Regions from separate parts of the Anaerocolumna chitinilytica genome, predicted to be linked through region 2. Evidence: riboswitches for the same ligand, from Rfam matches in the RefSeq annotation. Region 2 holds a riboswitch; the other holds the start of a gene.
The links. A riboswitch is a leader RNA that binds a small molecule or an ion and turns the genes downstream of it on or off. The one in region 2 is predicted to bind cobalamin.
Positions count from the first base shown of each region.

Region 1: it holds a riboswitch for cobalamin, as region 2 does, so the genes downstream of both, bsdcttw_RS05265 (DUF4430 domain-containing protein) here and bsdcttw_RS11250 (cobyric acid synthase) in region 2, are expected to answer to the same signal.

Region 1 is NZ_AP023368.1:1,208,579-1,220,737, reverse strand. It holds gene bsdcttw_RS05285 (iron-siderophore ABC transporter substrate-binding protein) at 1-288, opposite strand, end outside; gene bsdcttw_RS05280 (hypothetical protein) at 621-1,073, opposite strand; gene upp (uracil phosphoribosyltransferase) at 1,568-2,197, shown strand; gene bsdcttw_RS05270 (aldose epimerase family protein) at 2,270-3,328, opposite strand; cobalamin riboswitch at 3,557-3,770, shown strand; gene bsdcttw_RS05265 (DUF4430 domain-containing protein) at 3,888-4,292, shown strand; gene bsdcttw_RS05260 (hypothetical protein) at 4,294-4,836, shown strand; gene bsdcttw_RS05255 (ASKHA domain-containing protein) at 4,937-6,499, opposite strand; gene bsdcttw_RS05250 (cold-shock protein) at 6,676-6,876, opposite strand; gene bsdcttw_RS05245 (helix-turn-helix domain-containing protein) at 7,228-7,650, shown strand; gene bsdcttw_RS25300 (DUF1294 domain-containing protein) at 7,577-7,936, shown strand; gene aspS (aspartate--tRNA ligase) at 8,054-9,841, opposite strand; gene bsdcttw_RS05230 (Dabb family protein) at 9,888-10,193, opposite strand; gene bsdcttw_RS05225 (aminopeptidase) at 10,253-11,632, opposite strand; gene bsdcttw_RS05220 (HD-GYP domain-containing protein) at 11,870-12,159, opposite strand, start outside.
Region 2 is NZ_AP023368.1:2,578,848-2,591,006, reverse strand. It holds gene bsdcttw_RS11265 (adenosylcobinamide-GDP ribazoletransferase) at 1-523, opposite strand, end outside; gene bsdcttw_RS11260 (bifunctional adenosylcobinamide kinase/adenosylcobinamide-phosphate guanylyltransferase) at 533-1,078, opposite strand; gene cobT (nicotinate-nucleotide--dimethylbenzimidazole phosphoribosyltransferase) at 1,075-2,121, opposite strand; gene bsdcttw_RS11250 (cobyric acid synthase) at 2,266-3,765, opposite strand; cobalamin riboswitch at 3,867-4,059, opposite strand; gene bsdcttw_RS11245 (prolipoprotein diacylglyceryl transferase) at 4,286-5,080, shown strand; gene bsdcttw_RS11240 (FadR/GntR family transcriptional regulator) at 5,153-5,854, opposite strand; gene hypB (hydrogenase nickel incorporation protein HypB) at 6,225-6,893, shown strand; gene bsdcttw_RS11230 (FAD-dependent oxidoreductase) at 6,941-9,625, shown strand; gene bsdcttw_RS11225 (hydrogenase maturation nickel metallochaperone HypA/HybF) at 9,726-10,067, shown strand; gene bsdcttw_RS11220 (hypothetical protein) at 10,145-11,017, opposite strand; gene rhaD (rhamnulose-1-phosphate aldolase) at 11,110-11,934, opposite strand; gene bsdcttw_RS11210 (L-rhamnose isomerase) at 12,080-12,159, opposite strand, start outside.

The sequences.
Region 1 (12,159 bases), 1.4 Mb from region 2:
CAAAGGAACATCCTGATTAGACCATGATATAGTAACTATGTTCTTAGGCTTACTTTCAATTACAGTCTCACCAAAAGCATGCTTTATCGTAATTGGATACTGTGTTTCTGTTTCAGCAGTATCTTTAGCTCCAGTTTCACCAGGTTCAGCCTGTTCAGTCTCTTCGGTAGGAGCAGCAGTTACTGCCTCCTTGACTGCTCCAGCGTTATTTTCTGATTTGCCGGCGCATGCTGTCAGAGTCAAACTCATTGCTATTACCAAAATAGAACTTAAAGTTTTCAATTTCATCTTTTAACTCCTCTTCTTTCCTCTATGTAACGATAGTTGCTATGAAGTTAGTCGTTTCTAACTTCGCATAGATTATCAAAGGAGATTGTCTTTGTCAAGTGATTGAAAATCGTATATGAGAATCATATTCAATTGTAATTTAGAAGTTTTTTATTACTCTAAACTCGTAGAACCCCAATAAATAAGCCATTTTATGAAATAATCAGAAATTATATTTTAAATATTACGAGTGTATGTATTGAGAAATATTATCATTTTCATTTAATATAAAAATACTGTAAATCCAGAATGATTTCTAGACCTACAGCACTTTTATATTTGTGAAATATCTTTTAATGAGATTCCTTCTGCTCTGTTAAAAGAAGTTTATCCAGAACATTCTTATAAATCAGAACAATCTGGGCATCAATATAGCAGTATTTATTAATGATATATTCATAGGTCTTCTGAAGCAGAGTCAGACTGATTAGAACTATTCCTGCTGCTGTTACATAAGGATTCATTCCAAGGGTAACCAGGTATAAAACTGCTGCCAGAACATACACCACAAATATAATATACGTTTTTATAATACGAACTGCTATTATCAGAGAATCGTTAAGACGCTTCTGCATCTTCTTCAAATCCCCTCTGTCCTTTCTCTCAACTCTCCTGTAAATATCCTGATAGATCTCATCACTGTCAAAGAACTTTTCCTGCAGGCTTCTCTGACAAACATAAAAGTATTTATAATAAATATTCTCTCCGAATTCCTTGCTTATCAATTTTTGAAATATGCTAGCCACAAATAATTCCTCTCCCTGATAAAATTTCTTTTTAAAACGAATGTTTTTACGAAATAGTATCTGTAAGTTCCCTGATTGTAGCCTTGGTAAATTCTGATAATTGGAGAAAACCACAAAATTCAATATTCACAAATTGTTCATAAAACAGCCATACTATCAACATATATGTCCGATATAATAAAACCATAGCAAATAGCTAAAAAGCAATTGCATTAATAATTTAAATGTCACACCTAATACGCTAACAAGATAATTTTTTTCATAAAACTAAGCCTGGTAGTAACCCTCCCCCCTCTACCGGGCTTCTCCTCTGTCTATCGATAAAATTCTATAATATTCCATAACATATTTCCCCTTTTAATTGTTCTAATTTCCAGCCATAAAATATAAATTTCTACTTTTCTTAAGCTAGGTTTTTTGATATAATGGCAGGTAGAGCAAACAAGGCCCCTCCATGGGACAACCTTGAAAATATAAAAATTGGAGGCAAAATCATGTCAAAAGTTATAGTTATGGATCACCCGTTGATTAAGCATAAAATCGGTATCATGAGGCGTAAACACACTTCTACAAAGGAATTTCGTGATTTGGTATCGGAAGTAGCAATGCTAATCTGCTATGAGGCTACCAGAGAGCTCCCCCTTACTGACATTGAAATAGAAACTCCCCTTGTGAAAACGATAGCCCAGGAAATTGAAGGTAAAAAACTCTGTATCGTTCCTATCTTAAGAGCCGGTCTTCATATGGCAGACGGTATCTTAAATCTTATTCCCAATGCGAAAGTCGGACATATCGGCCTCTACCGCAATGAAGAAACCTTAGAACCTGTTGAGTATTTCTGTAAACTCCCTGTTGATGCAAGTGAAAGAGAAATCTTTGTTGTTGATCCTATGTTAGCTACAGGTGGTTCAGCCTCTGCAGCAATTACTCTCTTAAAAGAAAAAGGAATATCAAAAATTCATTTCCTATGTCTGATTGCAGCTCCCGAAGGTGTAAAACGTCTCTCTGAAGCTCATCCTGATGTAGACATCTTTATCGGTTCTCTTGACGAGCGCTTAAATGAACATGGCTATATTCTTCCTGGCCTTGGAGATGCCGGTGACAGAATATACGGTACGAAATAATTATATACAAAGAATTAAAAAAAGTGCTTATTCCTTTTGTTTTCTGAAAGGAATAAGCACTTTTTTTGAATTTTACTTTAAACCGAATTTGTACACTGTTACATAATCATATTCATTGGCAGCTTTTAAGAAGCTGGAAGAAAATTCGGGTTTATGGCAGGCATCCGGAAAGAACTGTGTCTCAAAACATACTCCTGCACGTTTCTCATAAACAAAATTTTTCTTACCTTCTTCCTGACCATCTATAAAATTACCGGTATAGAGCTGTATTCCCGGAAGATTCGTAAAGACTTCCATTATTCTGCCGCTTTCATCACTTACAAGCTCTGCTACTTTCTCAACCTCTGTACCGCTGATATTTAAAACATAGTTATGATCATAACCGCCGGCTATTTTTAAAGGTTCATAATCAGCATCTATTTCTGCTCCGATTGTTTTCAGCTTACGAAAATCCATAGGAGTACCTTCTACACTCCTGATTTCTCCGGTAGGAATCAACTTATCATCCGTTGGTGTAAAGCTGTCAGCATTCAGCATAACTTTATGATTTAAGATGGAACCGGAAGCATGTCCGTTCAGATTAAAGTAGGAATGGTTTGTCAGATTACAAAGGGTATCCCTGTCAGAAACCGCCATATATTCAATTACCAGTTCATTTTCATCGGTTAAGGTATATGTTACGCTAATGTCCAGATTCCCGGGAAATCCCTGTTCCATATGAGGACTTAATCTTGAGAATTCAACAGAATCCGCATCCTCTTCCTCAAAGATTTCGGTCTCATACATAAATTTATTATAACTCTTGGAACCGCTGTGAAGATTATTCTCTCCGTCATTTTTCTCAAGGGGATATTCCTTACCGTTTATTAGTGCGGAAGCTCCGCCGATACGATTAGCGTTACGTCCTATGAAAGAGCCATAGCCAGCCTTATTGCCTTCATAACCGGTTACCGTTTCATATCCGAGTACCACATCATCATACTTACCCTCTTTGTCAGGCACGATTACATTTACTATATTAGCGCCGTAATCAGTCAGGCTGACTGACATACCTTTTTTGTTAATTAATGTATAAAGAGTGGCTTCTTCCCCCTCAGAAGTCTTGCCAAAAGAATGTTTCTTTATGCTCATAATGCTTCTCCTTCTGTTCTGTTTATATTTATAAGAATAGCCTATCTCTGCCAAAAGTTCAAGTATATCTTTCATAGTTTACCAAGTAAAAGTTACTGGAATAGGTATGCAGGATATGTAATTTAAATGCCTAAGAGCTATTATGATATCCCATCTTTCTGATGCTTATACTTATCTAAAAGTTACAGAACAGGAATTGACAGCTTTCCTTCTCAATGATATACTTTATAAGTCTTAAAGACAGTAAGTTGTCATATTGTAATGATGTGACATAATAGGGAAACAGGTTCAAATCCTGTGCGGTCCCGCCGCTGTATGTGAGGAGTCTGCTATAAGTGTGTCAATCCTTTTGGGTTGCGCAGTCACTGGGTGTCTGCCTGGGAAGATGTATAGCTGATAATGATCCACAAGCCAGAATACCTGCTTATTGTCTGTACCGCTATATTTCCACGGAGGATGGAAGATGAGGTATTATTTTCTTTGCCTTTCTTTCCCCTTTTTAATAAAGGGATTTTTTTATGCCCTTTTTCATCACATATTTTATTAATAGGAGGGAACTATGGAAAATAAGAAATCCATGAAAAAGCCGATTATCGGCGTCATTATCTTTGTAGTTGTTATTGCTGCTATGGCCATTTTATACAATGTCTTTAAGCCCGAAACTACAGAAGGTTCTAAACATATCGTAGCAGAAGTTATTTTAGGTGACGGCACAAGCAAGAACATTGATATTAATACCGATGCAGAATATTTAAGACAGGCACTGGAAGAGAAGAAATTGATTTCAGGTGAGGAATCTGATTATGGATTATTTGTTAAAACGGTTGACGGTGTTACCGTTGATGACAGTAAACAGCAATGGTGGTGCTTTACAAAAGGCGGAGAACAGATTACTACCGGCGTTGACACAACTCCTATCGCAGATGGAGACCATTTTGAAATCACTTTAACTACAGGCTATTAAAATGCGTATCAGTATCAAGAACATTACCCTTATCGGCATGCTAAGTTCCATCCTTTTTGCACTGCAGTATATATTACAGGGAATTCCAAATGTGGAATTGGTATCACTTCTGATTTTGGTTTATACCTGTGTGTTAAAGCGTAAGACCCTTTATATTATAGCAGTTTTTGTTTTACTGGAGGGATTTTTTTATGGCTTTGGAATCTGGTTTATCGGTTATTTGTATATATGGTTTCTTCTATATCTGATAGCTCGATTATTATGCAAGAATCATGCTCCTCTTGAAATTCACCCCCTGACCTGGGCATTGGCATCCGGTGCTTTTGGTTTAGGTTTTGGAGCTTCCTTTGCCCTAATCAGCTTCTTCTTGGGCCTTGCAAGCGGTGGAATAAGCGGTGGTCTTACCAGTGCCTTTGGTTATTGGGTAAGTGGAATTACCTTTGACCTGATTCATGGTATCAGTAATTTTATTGTAGCACTTTTTTTATTCAGGCCTTCGTATAAGGTATTAAATATGCTTACCAAAAATTATGGACAGCTTTAATATAACTATTTATTACATTAAACAAGTACTAATAACCAAAATATTAGAGGCATAGAAAGCGTTTTATTTACGCTCTATGCCTCTCAGTTTTACCGGAAACTTAAGTTAATTCCGGAAATGTCATGGCTTTTATGAATAATTCGCTAAAATCAGGTTCCAGTGCAAGTTCTATATGCTCAATCCGTTGGCTTATCTGCTCCGCTTCTCTTGGCATAATTTCTTCCATAAGGATTCTGGCACTGCCTCTTAGGGAACCATTTCCAATATATTCAATGTTATCTTCCGGTACCGGTGGCAGCAATCCTAATGCGATTGCCTTTTTTATAGAGAGCTTTCCGCCAAAATTCCCTGCAAGATATACTTTATCCAATTCTGTTGGTTCTAAACCGGCTTTTGCAAGCAACATAGCCGTTCCGGCAGCAATGGCTCCCTGCGCCAGCTGAAATTCTCTGATATCCTTTTGAGTTATAGAGACTTCCTTGCCTGCTTTTCTCCATAATCTATAGAGATTTTCCTCACCTGCTCTGCCTAACAGCCGACCGGTCTCGTCTATCTTCCCATTCTTATAAAGCTCATAGATGCACTCGATAAGTCCGGAACCGCATATACCTTTTGGAGATGTAATTTTATCTCCCTCCCTAATAAACTCTACCTCTAAGGACTCCTCCTTATAAACGGCTGATATAATTGCCCCAGCTTCTGCCCTCATACCGCAGGAAATATTTCCTCCTTCAAAAGCAGGACCGGCTGCTACCGAACAGGCTATCAGCTTCTCTCCGTCACATAGAATAAGTTCAGCATTCGTACCGATATCCAAAAGCAGAATCTTTCTCGTTTCCTTCTGTAAATCCTTTGATAAGATACAAGCCAGTGCATCTCCGCCTACATGACCGCTTATGCCGGGCATAACATAGACAAGTCCCTCCGGGTTAATATGAAACCCTGCCGTCTGGGGCTCTAGAAACTCTCCACTGTAGGATTCACTTTGAAATGGTGCTCTGGATAGGCCCATCACAGACTGCCCAAGAAAGAGATTTGTCATTGTAGTATTTCCAGCTAATACTACTCTGTCAATCTGAGACATTAATATTCCCGCCTGGCGGCTTAGTTCCTCTAAGAGTAATTGAATTGCTTTTCTTACTGTTTCTTGCAGTTTTTCAGAATGTTCATTTCCTTCCAAAGCATAGGTAATGCGGGAAACTACATCAGCGCCATAGAGTTTTTGAGGATTGGATAAACCTTTTGTGACAAGGGGATTTCCCAGCTTTCTGTCATATAGCATACCTTCTATATTCGTGGTGCCAATATCAATCGCTGCTCCATAGACACCTTTCGTGAAAGTATCCTTTTTTACAACTATTTCTTCTTCTCCATTTCTCTCACTATACCCATTATCAAGGATTACACAGGTATCCGATGTGGGATAGAAGCAACAGGCAAGTCTTACTCCCCTGTCTTTTTCTTCCTCTGTCAAATACAGGTTTTCTTCCGCGGAGAATATTCTGTTGTTTCCTTTGCTTACCAGAACCTTGCATTTACCGCAGGTCTTCTTACCTCCGCATAATGCACCTGTATCAATTCCTAAATCAAATGCAGCTTTTTGAAGGCTTATGCTCTTTTCAGTGACAAGCTTTTTATTAAAGGGAAGAAAAATAATCTCCATACTGATAACCAACCATGCCTTTCATAGTCTTTTCAGGTACAAAAAAAGGTTATCCCGAAGGATAACCCTTTTAATCACTCTAGTCATTACAATATAGCTATTTTCTGTATAAAAATTCTTAAAAATAAAATTCTTAAAATTTATATATCAAGAAAAAGGTACACTGAAACTGATGATTATAATTTTGTTACGTTGGTTGCCTGAGGTCCCTTTGCTCCCTGAACAACATCAAAAGCAACTTCTTGTCCTTCTTCTAATGACTTGAAGCCGTCCATGTTAAGTCCTGAATAGTGTACGAATACATCGTTACCCTGCTCATCGGAAATGAAACCAAAACCTTTTTGATTGTTAAACCATTTAACTGTACCTTTGTTCATGTTAATTCCTCCAAATAAAATAATCTACATTTATAGTACATTGCATCTTCTGCAACAAGCTTATAATAACACTTTATTATGTTTATGTCAAACATTTTTTTTGGAAATTTCTTTACAGTTATCCCATAAATTATCTCCTACTAAAGTTTAAATTGAGATAATAATGGAATTGTTATATAATTTTAGCAGTATTACAATTCTATAAATCGAACTACAAATTCACTAAATGCGGGGGATAATAAGGCGAAAAAACTATACAATTTGACTTAACCTAGAAAAGTTACATGATTCCGGTAAATAATCCTGTTGTACTGTTACAATGATACCCAAAAACGAAAAGGGGAGTTTACTATGTCAGAATTATTACTTAAGGACAAATTAAAGGAATTAAGAACGTCAAGGCGTTATACCCAGACTAAAGTAGCAGGCTACCTAAGTATGACCAGGCAAGGGTATGCTCATTACGAGGCCGGAATACGCACTCCCGATTACAGAACCTTATTAAAACTATCGAAACTGTATGATGTTGACATAGATATTTTTATTAATTCAACTACAGTGCCCATGTATGATGAGTTTTTTCATGAAGAATCAAATTATCATAAATTTGCCGTCAATGAGACGCAGCTGCCGTATAAATCCCGAATTTTACACCTCTCTTCGGAAGAAAAACGGCTGTTTGCACTTTTTCGCAGACTTAATGATTGTGAAAAAAAGCAGTTATTGTCTTTCTTGGAAAAGAAGGTCGCTAAAAAAAATAATAAACCACGGTAAGGAGGTTTGGATTACATTGCATTTTTTTTATTTACTGCTTAGCTATTTCATATTTGTAAATATTCTCTCATTCCTGCTTATGGGAATTGACAAATATAAGGCTAGAAAACATCAATGGAGAATAAAGGAGAGTACACTTTTTCTCTCCTCTGTAATCGGAGGCAGCTTAGGTTCAATCCTTGGTATGTTCTTTTTCCATCACAAGACCAAGCATAAAAAATTTATTATTTTTATGCCTTGTATTTTACTTGTGCACATATCCATCTTGCTATATCTGCTATATTAATACAGATAAGCTGATTACATTAAAAAGCAGAAGCTGCATGCTCTCCGGGGTTTTTTAACAAACAAATTCCCCGGAGGGGTATGAAGCTTCTGCAATTCTGGTCTATATAGCACTTACTTATTCTGTTTCAACAACACCAATTCCCAGCTCATCTAACTGTTTTTTCTCTACGATGTTCGGAGCCTCTGTCATAAGACAGGATGCATCCTTTACCTTCGGGAAGGCTATAACGTCTCGGATACTATCTTCCTGTGCCATAAGCATAATGAGGCGGTCAAGTCCATATGCCAATCCGGCATGAGGAGGTACTCCGTATTTAAATGCATTTAAGAGGAAGCCAAAACGATCATAGGCATCTTCCTTGCTAAATCCTAATACCTCAAACATCTTTTCCTGTACATTATTCTGATAGATTCTTACACTTCCGCCACCGATTTCTGTACCGTTTAATACGATATCATATGCTTTTGCACGGACCTTTTCAGGATGAGTATCAAGAAGGTCTAAGTCCTCTTCCATGGGCATGGTAAAAGGATGGTGTTTAGCGGTATATCTGCCTTCTTCCTTGGAGTATTCCAAAAGAGGGAACTCTGTTACCCATAAGAATTTATATTCGTCTTTTTTCAGAAGCTCAAGGCCTCTTGCAAGCTCTAATCTTAAATTACCTAACACATCAAAAACAACATCATCTTCGTCTGCAGCGAAGAATAATAAATCACCAGACTTAGCCTGCATTGTATCAGCAAGAACTTTTAGTTCTTCTTCTGTCATAAACTTTGCAAAAGAGGACTTAAAGGTACCATCTGCATTAATACCAAGATAAGCAAGACCCTTGGCACCAAAATCCTTAGCAAACTGAACCAGTGCATCTATCTTCTTTCTCGGCATCTCAGCCTGTCCCTCTGCGTTGATTCCTCTTACGGAACCTCCATTTTTAATCGCATCGGTAAATACAGAGAAACCACAGTCTTTAACAACTGCAGACACATCCTTTAATTCCATTCCAAAACGAATATCAGGCTTATCGGAGCCGAATCTTTCCATGGCTTCCTTGTAGGTCATTCTCTGAATTGGAAGGGGTACTTCAATACCGATAGTCTCTTTAAACATTCTCTGGAGAAGTCTTTCATTTACACCAATAACATCATCCACATCAACAAAGGAAAGTTCCATATCTATCTGTGTAAATTCCGGCTGACGGTCAGCACGTAAGTCTTCATCACGGAAACATTTTACAATCTGAAAATACCTGTCATAACCGGAGCACATTAGGAGCTGCTTAAATATCTGAGGTGATTGAGGCAGAGCATAAAAATTACCAGGATGTACACGGCTTGGTACAAGGTAATCTCTGGCACCTTCCGGGGTACTCTTAGTCAGCATTGGGGTTTCGATCTCTAAGAAGCCTTCTTCAGAAAGAAACTGTCTTGTAAGGGTTGCTACCCTACTTCTCATAATTAGGTTTTTCTGCAGATCCGGCCTTCTAAGATCAAGGTAACGATATTTTAAACGTAAATCTTCTTTCGTTTTGCTGTTCTCTTCAATAGGAAAAGGAGGGGTGTCTGCCTCTGAAAGTACACGAATGCTTTCAGCTCTGACTTCTATCTCACCTGTAGGAATATTTTCATTTACTCCGCCGGAACGAAGTTCAACCTTTCCTTCTACTGCAACCACGAATTCACTTCTTAACTTTTCAGCCTTTGCAAAATCCTCTGAACTTATCTCCCCTTCTTCAAATATTATTTGAAGAAGTCCTGAACGGTCTCTAAGATCGACGAATATAATACTACCTTTATTTCTGCTTTTTTGTACCCATCCCATAACCGTTACTTTCTCGCCGGTCATAGCCTTTGTTACTTCGGTACACCTGTGGCTCCTGTGCAAGCCCTTCATCGACTCTGCCATGATATCCTCCTGATATTTCTTACTTCATTACTTGATTTATTAAAACTTACTCTTCATAATCCACACAAATACGGCTTCCTACAATGCTGCGTACAAAGGATGCAGCTTTTAAATGTTCTTCATGGTTCTGGTAGAAGTCCAGCGCTTCTTGATTGATAAAAGTACTATCTAACATAAAATCGCAATTATCACTTCCCGTAGGCAGTGTCTTAGTTATTACTTTCAGGGACAGTATGCCGGGTATTACTTCCTTTATAGCTTCTAATTTAAACTTTGCTTCTAATACCAGATTATCTTTCTCTACCTCTGTCAGACCTTCTTTGTATTTCCATAATACCAAATGTCTTACCATGTAAAGCTCCTTTCCGCTTATATACAGCCTCTGTGCAGCCATAAATCAGGATTATTTTCTTACATATCCTTTAAAAATGCAATATAACCATTATAGGTTTCATAAATGTCTACTTTGCTGGTAATTTCCCAGGGTGCATGCATGTTTAATACGGCAACACCGCTGTCTATTACTTCCATGTTATAATTAGCCATGATATATGCTATGGTACCGCCGCCGCCTTCATCTACCTTACCAAGCTCTGCCGTCTGGAAAGTTACCTTATTATCTTCCATAATCTTGCGAAGCCTTGCCATGAATTCCGGGTTAGCGTCGTTGGAATTAGACTTTCCTCTGGAGCCGGTATATTTATTAAATACCATACCCTGCCCAAAATAAGCGGCATTCTTTTTCTCCATTACTGCCGGATAATTGGGGTCAAAGGCAGCACTTACATCGGAGGAAAGCATATGGGAATTCGACATGGTACGTCTTACCTTTAATTCTGAATATTCGCCGGTTAATGCCAAGATTTCAGCCACCGCATTCTCAAAGAACTTGGAATGCATACCGGAAGCTCCGACACTGCCGATTTCTTCTTTATCCACAAGAATGCAGGCACAGGTTCTGTCTGTCTCTTTTACATTGAAGATTGCTTTTAAGGAGGTATAAGAGCATACTCTGTCATCCTGACCATAGCCCATAACCATGCTCTTATCCAGTCCGTAATCTCTTGCTTCTCCTGCCGGAACTATCTCTAACTCTGCAGATAAGAAATCATCCTCTTCAATGCCGTATTTATCCTGTAAAATCTTCTTTATATTGGCTTTAACAGCGTCCTTTTCTTCTCCCTTTAAAGGCATGCTGCCGATAAGGATATTTAAGTCCTCACCTTCAACTACTTTAGCACCTTTCTTCTCAAGCTGAGCTCCGGAAAGATGTACTAACAGGTCTGTTACTCCGATAACCGGATCATTCTTATCTTCTCCGATTACAATATTTACAACGGTTCCGTCCTTTTTCACTACAACACCATGTATTGCTAATGGAAGTGTAACCCACTGGTATTTTTTTATTCCGCCGTAATAATGAGTATCAAACAATGCCAGTTCGGCATCCTCATATAAAGGAACCTGTTTTAAATCCATTCTGGGGGAATCAATATGAGCACCCAGAATCTTTAAACCTTCTTCCAAAGGCTGACTTCCAATTACGAAGAGTGCGATAGCCTTCTCCATATTAGATATGTACAACTTATCTCCGGCTTTTAATTTTTTGCCTGTACGGATGTATTCTTTTAAATCCTGAAAGCCTTCATCTTTTGCCTGTCTGATACTTTCTCTGACACATTCTCTTTCTGTCTTACAATCAGTTATAAACTTCTTATACCCTTCATTAAAGGCAGTAATGTCTGCTAACTGATTTTCTTCATATTTTAACCATGCATTCTTATTGCTCATTTATTTTTCCTTTCTTTCCATTATTATCCTGTTTATAATAACAATAATTCACTTGCAGCGTGTGGAATATTACGAAGTATTCACACTGTCCGTGGTTCATTATAATGCTTTTAAAGGGAAATTTCAACCGCAGGTGCCGCTAATATATAACAAATACCGATTTGTGAAATAGCTTTCTTACAAGACAACTGTCCTGCTATGCATCCCTACAGGATAACAATTATATTATCGGTTTCTTTAATAGGTTCCGTCATGAAGGATATTCTTCCAGGTAAAACCCTTCTTATTAACTTCACTGGCATAATGATCGATTTCTTTAAAAGGTTCTGTATAGATAATTCCAAGGAAATGAAGGAATAATTTCATATCAAAATTCTTAACCTCTTCAATCATCAGCTGGATTGCAGCTTCCTTCTGATAACAGCAGCGATACCTTCTATCCGAGATAAGAGCCGCATATACATCACAGATTCGAAGAATTCTGGCACCTAAGGGAATTTGGTTCCCTTTAAGATTCTGGGGGTACC
Region 2 (12,159 bases):
GAGCTTTGCTGGAGAATAGGTATAAAAGACCTTCCTTTTTGGCATTCTGCAAAGTCACCACTCCGATACCGCTGATAGTCCGGGACAAGAAGAACCCTGCTCCCATTATCAGCATGGCTTTCGAACTATTAAGCTCTGAATAAGCACCAATAAATATTAGATAATAAAGTACTATCTGTATAACTGAAAAAGCTCCGATATGGGGGTCCTTTAAGATTTCAAGCTTTCTCTCTTTTGGTTGATAAGAACGGAGTGCATCCATCGTGTCCATAAAACCATCCACATGAAAACCGCCTGAAACCAAAAGAGGAATAGCCGTTCCTGCCATTGTAAATAGGAGGGTTCCAAAGTGAAAATGTAGAAAGAGATAACCCCATAGATATGTTAACACTCCAATGATTCCGCCGATCCAGGGAAAGAAGCAAAGCACATACTTCATGTCTTTATCTTTCCATTCAAACTGCGGAACTGGTATTTTAGAATAGATTGAAAATGAAATAAAAAATGATTTGATAACCGACATAACCTCTCCTTAACCAGTCAGATTTCCTTTCATAATTACAGGGATACCAACTACCACTTCTATTACAGTATCTGCTGCTGACATCAGCATCTCATTTATTTTCCCCAGTGCTTCCAGATAATCCATTGTTGCAGAATCGTATTGAACTCCATCTTCAAATACATTATTGGTCACAATTACGAGATTCTTTGTATGTTTCTTCAGCAGATTTATGTCATTTTGAATTTTATTACATACCTCATTGGGTTTACAAATTCCACGGGGAGAAAACATTTCATTGGCTGTAAGATTCGACATACACTCTAACAGAACTGTTTTTCTGCCAGCCTTCATTTTTTCAATAGCCTGACTGACATTAGATGGCTGTTCAATCGTCAGAAAACCCTTTCCCTCTCTCAAGACCTGGTGCCTCCTAACCTTCGTTCTGCCTTCTTCCCCAAAAACCTGCATTGTTGCAAGATAATATAACCTGTTGTTTGCAGCCAGTGTCACCGCTGCCTTCTCGGCATAAGCTGATTTCCCGCTGCCGCTTCCTCCAATAATAAGAATCATCATAAACTGTAATTGATATCTTGAAAGGTTGAACTTCCTTCATAAACAGATAGTATCGTATCCAGCATGGGAAATAAAAGTACCGCTCCCGTCCCTTCACCAAGTGCTAAGGAAGCATCTATAACAGGAGAAAGACCAAGCTCCGCAAGCAGCAGCTTTGCCGCAGGTTCTTTACTTAAATGTGAGGGCAGCATATATTCTTTTACACCCGGAACCAACCGCTCTGCTGTCAAAGCTGCTGCTGCGCTAATTACACCGTCAATTATAACCGGGATATGATAAAGTGCCCCTCCAATAAAAACTCCGGCAAGCCCTGCCAGATCAAGTCCGCCTACAGAGCCAAGAATTCTTAAGGGTTCATCTTTTCTCAGCTGGTATTTTTCCAATGCTCCTTTGATTATCTCATACTTACGGGCTAAGCCTTCCTTACTAAGACCGGCTCCCATACCGGTAACTTCCTCTGCTCCAAGGCCTAACAGCGCAGCAGCCATAGCACTGCTGGTAGTCGTATTTCCCATACCCAGCTCTCCTGTAGCTAAAATACTAAATCCCCTTTCCTTGCACTCTTTCACCATGTCAACTCCGACTGTGATTGCCTCTAATACTTCTTCCTCTGACATTGCAGGTTCCAGGTAAAAATTCTTAGTTCCAGCTGCGACTTTTCTTTGTATAAGCCCTTTTATCTCCTCTTCTTGATGAGTTCCAATATTTACAGGTATTACATCAGCTCCTGCCCTTAATGCCATTCTGCTCACCGAAGTGGTGCCTCTGGCCAGTTCCTCCGCGATAATTGCTGTCATCTCATATCCGAAGCTGCTTATCTTTTCCTCAACAATTCCATTGTCAGCGCACATAACAATGACCGCTCTTTTTGAAATATCTATCTTGTCTGTCTCCGTTATGGCTCCTATCTGTGCTATCATTGTTTCAAATTGTCCCAGACCGTTAAGAGGCTTTGCAATTCCATCCCAGTTCTCCTTAACTTTCTTGTAGAATTCCTTACTTGGGCTGTCTATTACTAATTTTTTTAATTCTTCCTTTGTCATAATTAACCTCACTCGTTTTAATTTAGTTATTTCTTTCTTCATACTCTTTCTGGATCTGGACTTTATCCCCTTGCTTATCCAAATCCAATAACTCCCAGCAATAATTATTACTTTAAGCAGCTAACCAACTCACCTGTCCTATGTTTAATCATTCATTATATGATAAATTGCATCTATATCCAGATATTCTCTTAAGGTATCTGCTAACTTATCATACTGTGTCTCCTTAAAAGTACCATAATCCATCATAAACCCTTCCTCTATTGACAGGCCTTTTCTGGCTGCAAGTTCTTTCACAACCCTTAGAGCAATTTCTCCCTTGTCAAATATTCCATGGACGTAGGTGCCATAAACATCTTCCACTGATACCCCGTCAGCCTTCTCCTCTCCGTTCAACCGGTTTGAAAGGCTGCATAATGGTGTATGGGTTAGTTCATTTACCGTACTTCTTCCCATATGTATCTCATAACCTTCCAGTTCTAATCCGTTAAGTACCGATAACCTTCCGGTAGTATCTTGGAAGGTTCCATACACCTGAGTACGAACCTTTTCTTTCTCCAGTACCGTTTCCATAGAGAAAAAGCTCATTCCTCCGACTTCTCCTCCCTCTTCCACGCCATATGGGTCCAAAATCCTGCTTCCCATCATCTGAAAGCCACCGCATATACCAAAGATAATACAATCTCCCTGACGTTTCTTTACCGCAGCTTCCAGACCATTCTGTCTCATCCATTTCAAATCTCCCATGGTGTTTTTACTGCCGGGAAGGATTATCATATCGGGATAATGTAAATCCCTTACCGAATCCACATATCTTACAGATACACCTTCAATCTGTTCAAAGACAAAGAAGTCTGTAAAGTTTGATATTCTAGGGAAACGAATAACAGCAATATCTATCTGTGCCTCTTCTCTCCTGTCGAACCGGCTGGTGAGACTGTCTTCTTCCTCTAAAGAAATATTTATATACGGAACAACACCCACGACCGGGACATGTCCCCTATCTTCAAGCATGGTAATTCCCGGATCAAGAATGGTTTTATCACCTCGGAATTTATTAATAATAAGCCCTTTAACCCTTCCCTTTTCTTCTTTCTCTAATAGCATTAAGGTTCCAAGAAGCTGGGCAAAAACACCTCCCCTGTCGATATCCCCAACCAGTAATACCGGAGCATTCAGTAATTGAGCCAGACCCATGTTTACAATATCATTTTCCTTCAGATTAATCTCTGCGGGACTTCCAGCTCCTTCTATTACTATAATATCCGCTTGTTTTTCCAGTTCATGGAAAGCCTTCATGATATCCGGTATCAGTTCTTTCTTATATGCAAAATACTCTCTTGCCTTCATATTTCCGATTACTTCTCCGTTCACAATGACCTGTGAACCAATATCGTTAGTGGGTTTTAAAAGAATGGGATTCATCAGCACCGAAGGTTTTATCCCTGCTGCTTCCGCCTGCATCACCTGAGCTCGTCCCATTTCCAGGCCTTCCTCGGTGATGTAGGAATTCAATGCCATATTTTGAGACTTAAAAGGAGCTACCCTGTAGCCATCCTGCTTAAAGATTCTGCACAAGCCTGCTACCAGCAAGCTTTTCCCTGCGTTGGACATGGTCCCTTGCACCATGATTATTTTAGACATAAAAAAACCTCCATTGCCACTGAGGGCATGGAGGTAACTTTAAGCATAGTTCGAGACATAGTTCGACTTATCTTTCCATTCCAAACCAGTTACTCGTGGCTGTACAAGCTTCATTCAAGGCAGGTCTCCTGGCTGAAAGATCATCATTAACGGCAGCCTTCCCGATTAAAATCAGTGACGTATTTGCCGCAACTCCCTTATCACAGTGACGAGTTCGTACAGGATTTGCACCTGTTTCCCTTTTCATCAGAACCAAGCATAAGCTTTTCTGACACCTTGGATGTATTAAATTTTATTTCATGTAATTATATTATAAATTATTAATTTTTACCAGTACTTTTTCATTTATTTCGTATTCCTTTGGCCTGGTGCCATTTATAAGCTTCCTGATATGTGTATACATGTCTTTTAAGATACAAAACTTATTCCAATCTCTTCACAAATTTGGTATAATTGCAATAATTAGGAATGCAATTATCTTGATTACACCAAACATTGAAAGGATAAGAAATTAAGCATTATGAAAAACGAATTATTTACAATTGGACCTGTTACGGTATACGGATATGGGCTCATGATTGCTATAGGCATCATAGCTGCCTATACTGTTGCCGAATACAGAGGGAAGAAACAGGGGTTACAACATGAGCTTATTTTTAACTTAACTATCTGGTGCCTAATCGGAGGTATTCTTGGCGCGAAGCTTTTATACTATCTCACACAGTTAAAAGCAATAATTGCTGACCCCTCCCTGCTGCTTGATGTATCACAAGGCTTTGTGGTATACGGAGGAATCATTTTCGGAATCTTAGCCGGATTTTTATTCACCAAAAAGCACAAATTAAACTTCCTTACATATTTTGATTTGGTTATGCCCTCTATCGCTTTGGCTCAAGGTTTCGGACGTTTAGGCTGCCTTCTGGCAGGCTGCTGTTATGGTGAGAAAACCAACAGCTTTTTTCATATCATATTTACCGATTCGAAATATGCCCCCAATAACATAAGTTTAATTCCGACTCAGCCCCTTTCAAGTGCCTTTGATTTTCTAAATTTCTTTATATTAATATGGATTGCAAAGCACACAAAAGCTCATGGTCAGGTTGCGGGTTTTTATCTGACTTTCTATAGTGCGGGACGCTTTATCATCGAGTTCTTCAGGGGTGATTTGGAACGCGGAGAAATTGGAATCTTATCAACCTCGCAATTTATATCTATCTTTACTTTTTTAATAGGTATCGGAATCGTTATCCTCTGTGGTTTGCGGCATCGCAAAAATACACCGGAGCTTAAAAATGATGATGATATTGTATATTAACAAATAGCAATTAATACACCGCTGTTGTACCGACAGGAGTATAATATTATCATTTCTGACAAGATAATTATATTAAAATATCTGATGGCTGCCTTCTATAGCATCATCCATCCTTTTGTCGGTACATCTTCTTGCTGCCTCAAAGTCACGCTCCTTTAGACATTTATACAAGCATAACACCCCGTCATAAAGAGCATCCTTTCCATAGCGCAGGCAGTATCGCTTCCAAAGTTGTGTTACAACAGGCTTAAAGGAGATATAAATCAAAGGCATAATACTATTGCCGCCGATCACTGACATCCTATGATGAAAGGAAAAGGTTGCACTTACTGCCTCCTGAATGGATTTTGCTTCTTCTACTTCCTTTAGTATAGCTTCCAGTCCAAGAATATCATCATTAGCAGCATTCTTTATCACAGAATCCGTCGCTAGATGCTCCAGTGCCCGCCGGACTTCCAGGATAGAACGGATTTCGGATGAACTTAGGGTATCCCCGTGGTATTCCATGATTGCATTCAGAGTATTGATATTCCCGTTCTTACCATAATCTGCTACGAATACTCCTTGTCTTGGATGTATCTCTAAAAAGCCCTGCTTCTCAAGTTCTGCAAATCCACTGTTTACCACCGCCCGGCTAACCTGCATCTGCCTGGCAAGCTCTCTTTCAGGCGGCAGCTTACTCTGAGCAGGAAGCTGCCCTGATAAGATCATATTTCGGATTTCGCAGATAAACATCTCTTTCAGGCTTAAGGCATTGAGTTTTTGAAATTCCATATATGCTCACTTTCTGGCCCTGGTCACACCACGAGCCAATACTATTTTATCATACAATCTTACCAAAATCCAACAAACAAATATGTAATAATGACAATTTTTTTTTGCATGATTGCTAGTATTCCATTAATACCTTATAATAATATTGTTAAAAAATATACAGACATCTCTTGGCTGGACCAGAGGTATATTTTTATAAAATGAGCAGCAAGGCAGTTAAGCAGCTTATTATAAGAACGGTAATTCCCATAGCCGTATAAGTAAGTTACATATCAGCTTTATAAGCACAATCTCTTACAAAATGGTTGTGCAAAACACCAATGTTTATGCTAATCAAATTAATTTCATAAAAAGGAAAGGAGCGTGACACATGGAAGAATTTAAAGTTCTTGAGATAAAGACGAGCGTCTTTGCAGACAACAACCTACAGGCAGATAAGCTTCGAGAGGAATTAAAAGAAAAGAAGGTTTTTCTTTTGAATCTTATGTCCAGTCCAGGTGCCGGCAAGACAACTACTCTTACCCGCACAATCAATGCATTAAAAGATAAATTTCATATCGGTGTTATGGAAGCAGATATCGACTCCGATGTAGATGCCCGTACGATACAGGAAACAGGTGCGAAGGCCATACAGCTGCATACCGGAGGCATGTGCCATCTGGATGCAGAAATGACTCGTCAGGGCCTGGAGGGACTTGATACAGAAGGACTTGATCTTGTGATTCTTGAAAATGTAGGAAATCTTGTCTGTCCTGCTGAATTTGATACCGGTGCAGTAAAAAATGCAATGATTCTCTCCGTCCCAGAGGGGGATGATAAGCCGCTAAAATATCCGCTGATGTTTTCCATCTGTGATGTAGTATTAATTAATAAAGTAGATGTTATGCCTTATTTTAACTTTGATATGGAGAAATGTATTGCTAATATCAAGCTTCGTAATCCAAATGCTAAAATCATTCCTATCAGTGCCATAAAAGGCGAAGGCCTAGAAGACTGGACGGCTTGGCTTTACAATCAGGTAACTACCTGGAACGAATAATCAAACGGAAGCTTGAATTGCGCTAAGGCAGCGCAGGAAAGGAATCTATGAGTGAATTAAGACCTAAAATCGTAAAGCTGGCAAAAATGGTAGGCGGTATTGCCGGTGCGATGAACAAAATCGATGAAAATACCCCGGAATACTATTCCCTTAATTGCGTCGTTACCGATGAAATGGCTGATATTGCCATGATTATCGGCCTTCGTAAACCCCGTACCTTTGAATATGTGTTAAACCGTTCCGGAAAGAACAGAAAAGAAACACAGGCTATTCTGGACCAGCTTACCTATACCGGTGTCGCTAAGGTATGGAAGGACAAAGAAGATGGAAAAGAGCGCTATTTTGTAAATATCTTTGCACCTGGTATGTTAGAAATGATGGTTAATAACCGTGAGCAGTTAGCAGCTCATCCTGAAATCGGTAAAGCTTTTGAAGAATATACCAGAATACGTCTTGCGCCTATGGCTGCAAAATTCCCCCAAGGTATGGCAATGATGCGTGTTATTCCTGTAGAAGAAGCAATAAAGGATCTTCCCGGCACACAGCCATGGGAAAGGCTATCCTATTACTTAGACAAATATGATACTTTTACTGTATCCGATTGTTCCTGCCGTCAGTCCCGCCGTGTTTTAGACGAAGGCTGCGGACATCTTGAAAAAGATATCTGTATTCAAATGGGCGAAGGAGCCGAGTATTATATCAAAACCGGCAGAGGCCGCCAGATTACCAGAGAAGAAGCAAAAGAAATAATAAAATTTGCAGAAAATAATGGTCTGATGCATGAAATGCCTCATACCGATGGCCTTGGAGAATCAGCTGCTATCTGTAACTGCTGTAGCTGTTCCTGTTTCTCCCTGCGCCTTGCAACATTATTTAATACTCCTGATGCCATCCGTTCTAACTTTACGGCGAAGGTACAGAAAGAAAACTGCGTAGCCTGCGGACAATGTGTGGAGAACTGCCCTTCTAACGCACTTACCCTTGGACAGAAACTTTGCTCCAAAACACCGGTTACCGTAAAGGTTGAACCCACTGCCCGTGATCATATCTGGAGTGAACGTAAATGGAATGTAGATTATCGTGAAAACCGTAAGGATGTATCAGAGGAAGGTACTTCTCCCTGTAAGACTGCCTGTCCTGCCCATATCTCCGTACAAGGATACATAAAGCTAGCTGCTCAAGGCCGCTATCATGAAGCCCTGGAACTCATTAAGAAAGAAAATCCTTTTCCAGCTGTCTGCGGTCGTATCTGTCCTCATGGCTGTGAAAGTGAATGTACCCGCGGTGATATCGATGAACCGGTATCCATCGATGAAATCAAAAAATTCATTGCTGACAAAGAGTTGGATGGTTCTATACGCTATATTCCTCCTATGCGCTATAACCTTGGCAATAAAATCGCTGTTATCGGTTCCGGTCCTGCCGGTCTTTCCTGTGCTTATTATCTTGCCATCGATGGGTATCAGGTTACCGTATTTGAAAAGGAGGAGAAGCTTGGCGGTATGCTAACCCTTGGTATCCCCGCTTTCCGCCTGGAAAAAGAAGTACTGAATGCAGAGATTAATGTTCTTCGGGAAATGGGTGTGAGCTTTAAGACCGGAGTAGAAGTAGGGAAAGATATCACACTTAATGGGCTTCGTAAAGAAGGCTATGAAGCTTTCTATCTTGCTATCGGCGCACAAGGCGGAAGAAATCTAGGTGTTGAAGGCGAAGATGCAGAAGGTGTTATCACCGGTGTTGATTTCCTACGGGATGTCAACCTGGGAAGAAAAGCCGAGCTCTCCGGTAATGTTGTCGTTATCGGCGGCGGAAATGTTGCCATAGATGTAGCTCGTACCGCCACACGCCAAGGCGCTGCTGCTGTCAATCTTTATTGCTTGGAAAGCCGTCAGGAAATGCCTGCACTACCTGATGAAATTGAAGAAGCGGAGGAAGATAGTGTAGCCTTTAACAATGGCTGGGGTCCGAAGAGAATTCTGACTGAAAACGGAAAGGTAACCGGTGTGGAATTCAAACGCTGCCTTAGTGTGTTTGATGCAGAACACCGTTTTGCTCCAAAATATGATGAAACCGATACAATCACAGTTGCTGCTGATACCGTCCTTCTATCCATTGGACAGTCCATAGAATGGGGTGGTTTACTTACTGACAGCAAGGTGGAACTTGGCAGAGGAAATACTGCCAAAGCAGACGCGCTGACCTTACAGACCTCTGAACCGGATGTCTTTGTAGGTGGTGACTGCTTTACCGGTCCGAAATTCGCAATACATGCCATTGCTGCCGGAAAAGAAGGTGCCATCTCCATCCATCGTTATGTTCAACCGGGTCAGTCTCTTGTTTACGGTCGTGACCGAAGAGAATATCATGCCTTTGATAAGAATAATGTAGCTGTAGGCGTACAGGATTTTGATACGACTCCCCGTCAGAAACCAGGCCATTCTCCGGAGAAAAAAGGAAGCTTTAGAGATGACCGAATGACCTTTACAGAAGAACAGTTAAAGAAAGAAACCGAACGTTGTCTTGGCTGCGGTGCTGTTGAAATCAACAGCTATATGTGCATTGGTTGTGGTATGTGTACTACAAAGTGTAAATTTGACGCGATCCATCTGGAACGTACTTATAACACCGTCCCCGATACCTATGAGAAGCTTCCCGTAAAAATGGCAGCAAATGCTATTGTACGTACCGGAAAAATTGCGGCTTCTACTATAAAAGGTGTTGGCAAAAGATAATAAAGTAATAGAGATACATATTTAATGCAATTGAGTAACATAAAACATAAGAAATACAAAACAAAAGCTTATTTCCAAATGAGCCAAAGGAGAAATAGCCATGCATGAGCTTGGTGTCTTGAATTCCATGGTACACACCATCGAACGGATTGTAAAAGAACAGAATGTAACGATAGTCCACAAGCTCGTTATCGAGGTAGGCGAACTCTCCGGTATCGTACCCAGATACTTAGAGCAGAGCTGGCCTGCCGCCTCCTACAAGACATTCATGGAAAATACAGAACTGGAATTAATCGTTATTCCGGGTATTGTAAAATGCAAAGACTGCGGCAGGGTATTTAATGCTGTATACAGTGATTTAAGCTGTCCTGACTGTAAGTCGAATGCCATGGAGATACTAGAAGGCGATGATATGATTATCAAAGAAATCGTATGCGATTAGAATGTACTACATAAGAAGGAAGGCTGAGGTGGATATAAGAACCCATCTCAGCCTTTTATATTACTCTTCTTCTTTTATTAAGGAATTTTCACTTCTATTTTTTCGTTAATCGGAATAGTTACTTCTTTCTTCTTTGCATCATATTTATGTGCAATTGGAGAAAGGTATATTACCTTTTCTTTTTCACTTATCAGATCCAGATAATATTTGCCGCTGCCTTCACCTATTGATGCAGTATAGCATTTAATTTTCTTACCGTTCTCATCCTCAGCCTCAAAGGTATACCATACATCTGAAAGCGAGTTATAATCATAATTACATTCAAGGAGCATATACAATCCATTAGAAATAATCCGATTAATCTTTATCTGCTTGTTTAAGTAAGAAAACTCATGATTAATTTCATAAATCTTTTCATGGTATAACTTATCCGGTGCATAGTTGAATTCAAAATCCTGAGAAAGGCTTTGGCTGTCCTTCTCCAGCTTATAATAAATTGTTATAACTATTTTAACTTTATTTTCTTCAAAACTTGGAATTGAATCAAAATTATCATCCCTCAAAACAGCTAAGTTCTTCCCCTGATACTCCGTTTTATAATCAATACTTTTATTCTTGACAGAAATAACAAGTGAATAGATTGACTGCTTTGAGATTACATTATTATTCTTTATAAGTTCATATTTTAACACTGCCTCATGATCTTCCAGAAAAACATCATAGACTTTTAATGTCAGTTCATTATTTGATATTGTTTCGATAGTGTTATCTGTATTACCTCTAAGCTGTTCATAGTTTTGATAGACCATATCCGGAAAAGAAGATTTTGCATTGCCGAATGCTCTTCTACTAAAGGATAAGGATAGAAATACTCCTACTAATATTAAACTGCATATCAGGACGACTAAGCCCGTAATTTTTTTGTTTTTTGAATATCTATCCTTTACCATAGCATCCACTCTTTCCTTTTAATGTTAATTGTATTTTATCATATATACATTATTTAACATATAAAAAGTTGATTTATGCTTAAAAAAAATTATTATTTTTCATACAAGAACTTCTCCGGCAAGGTAACTTTAAAGTCTCTGGCCAGATTTCGAAAGTCATCAACTTGAATAGTCTGCAGTTTACTTGGCTGCATGGACAGCATCTTTACAAGTATTTCTGCTGATTTTTCAACGGTATGCATGAGACCAAATGTCAGATCAAAATCTTCACCCGCTGCGAACATTCCATGATGAGCCCAAATGGCGACATCATATTCCTTCATCAACTTGCTGGTTGCCACTGCAATATCCCTTCCACCGGGCACCATCCAGGGCACCACTCCTATTCCTGACGGGAATACCACCGGACACTCAGTCGCCATTTCCCAGAGTTCTCTTGTAAATACTTCATCCCTTAAGGGAAGTACAAAGGTAAGGGCAATGACATTGGTGGTATGGGCATGATAAATCACGCGGTATCTGCCCTCTGTTGCAAGCATCTTAACTTCATGATTCATCAGATGGGAGGGCAGTTCCGAGGTAGGTTTGCCCCCGTTAACCAGTCCCCATACAACACGGTAATTCTCCCCCTTCTCATCCAGTTCTATCATGCAAAGGGAATCTTCCGGCTTAATGATAACATTACGGAAGAACTTACCGCTACCCGTTACCAGGAAATATTCTCCTGCCAGTCCTGGCACGCTTGTACCGATTGGCTGCCATTCTTTCACCTCAAAAGCTTCGCGTACAGCTTCCACTTCTTCTGCTTTTATACGATAAGAAAGATTTCCTCCGTTTCTCTCATGCCACCCTTGTTCCCAGCCATCATTAGCCATACGTATAAAGCCCTTTACAAATTCTGCTTCTAGAAATCTCATTTATTCAGCCTTCCTCTTATTCGTTATTTTGTTGTACAATCAATCAGAATTGTTCCGATTGTTCTGCTGCTTTGTACCTGCAGAAAATTCCTGCTTATTTATCATCGTAGGAACTCTTCATTCTCTAACTATTTTACTTATTAACTTAACGCTTTACCAGTACTTCTTTCTCATAGCTAACTATTTCTTCAAACCATTTCTTATCCTCTTGGACACCGCACTGCC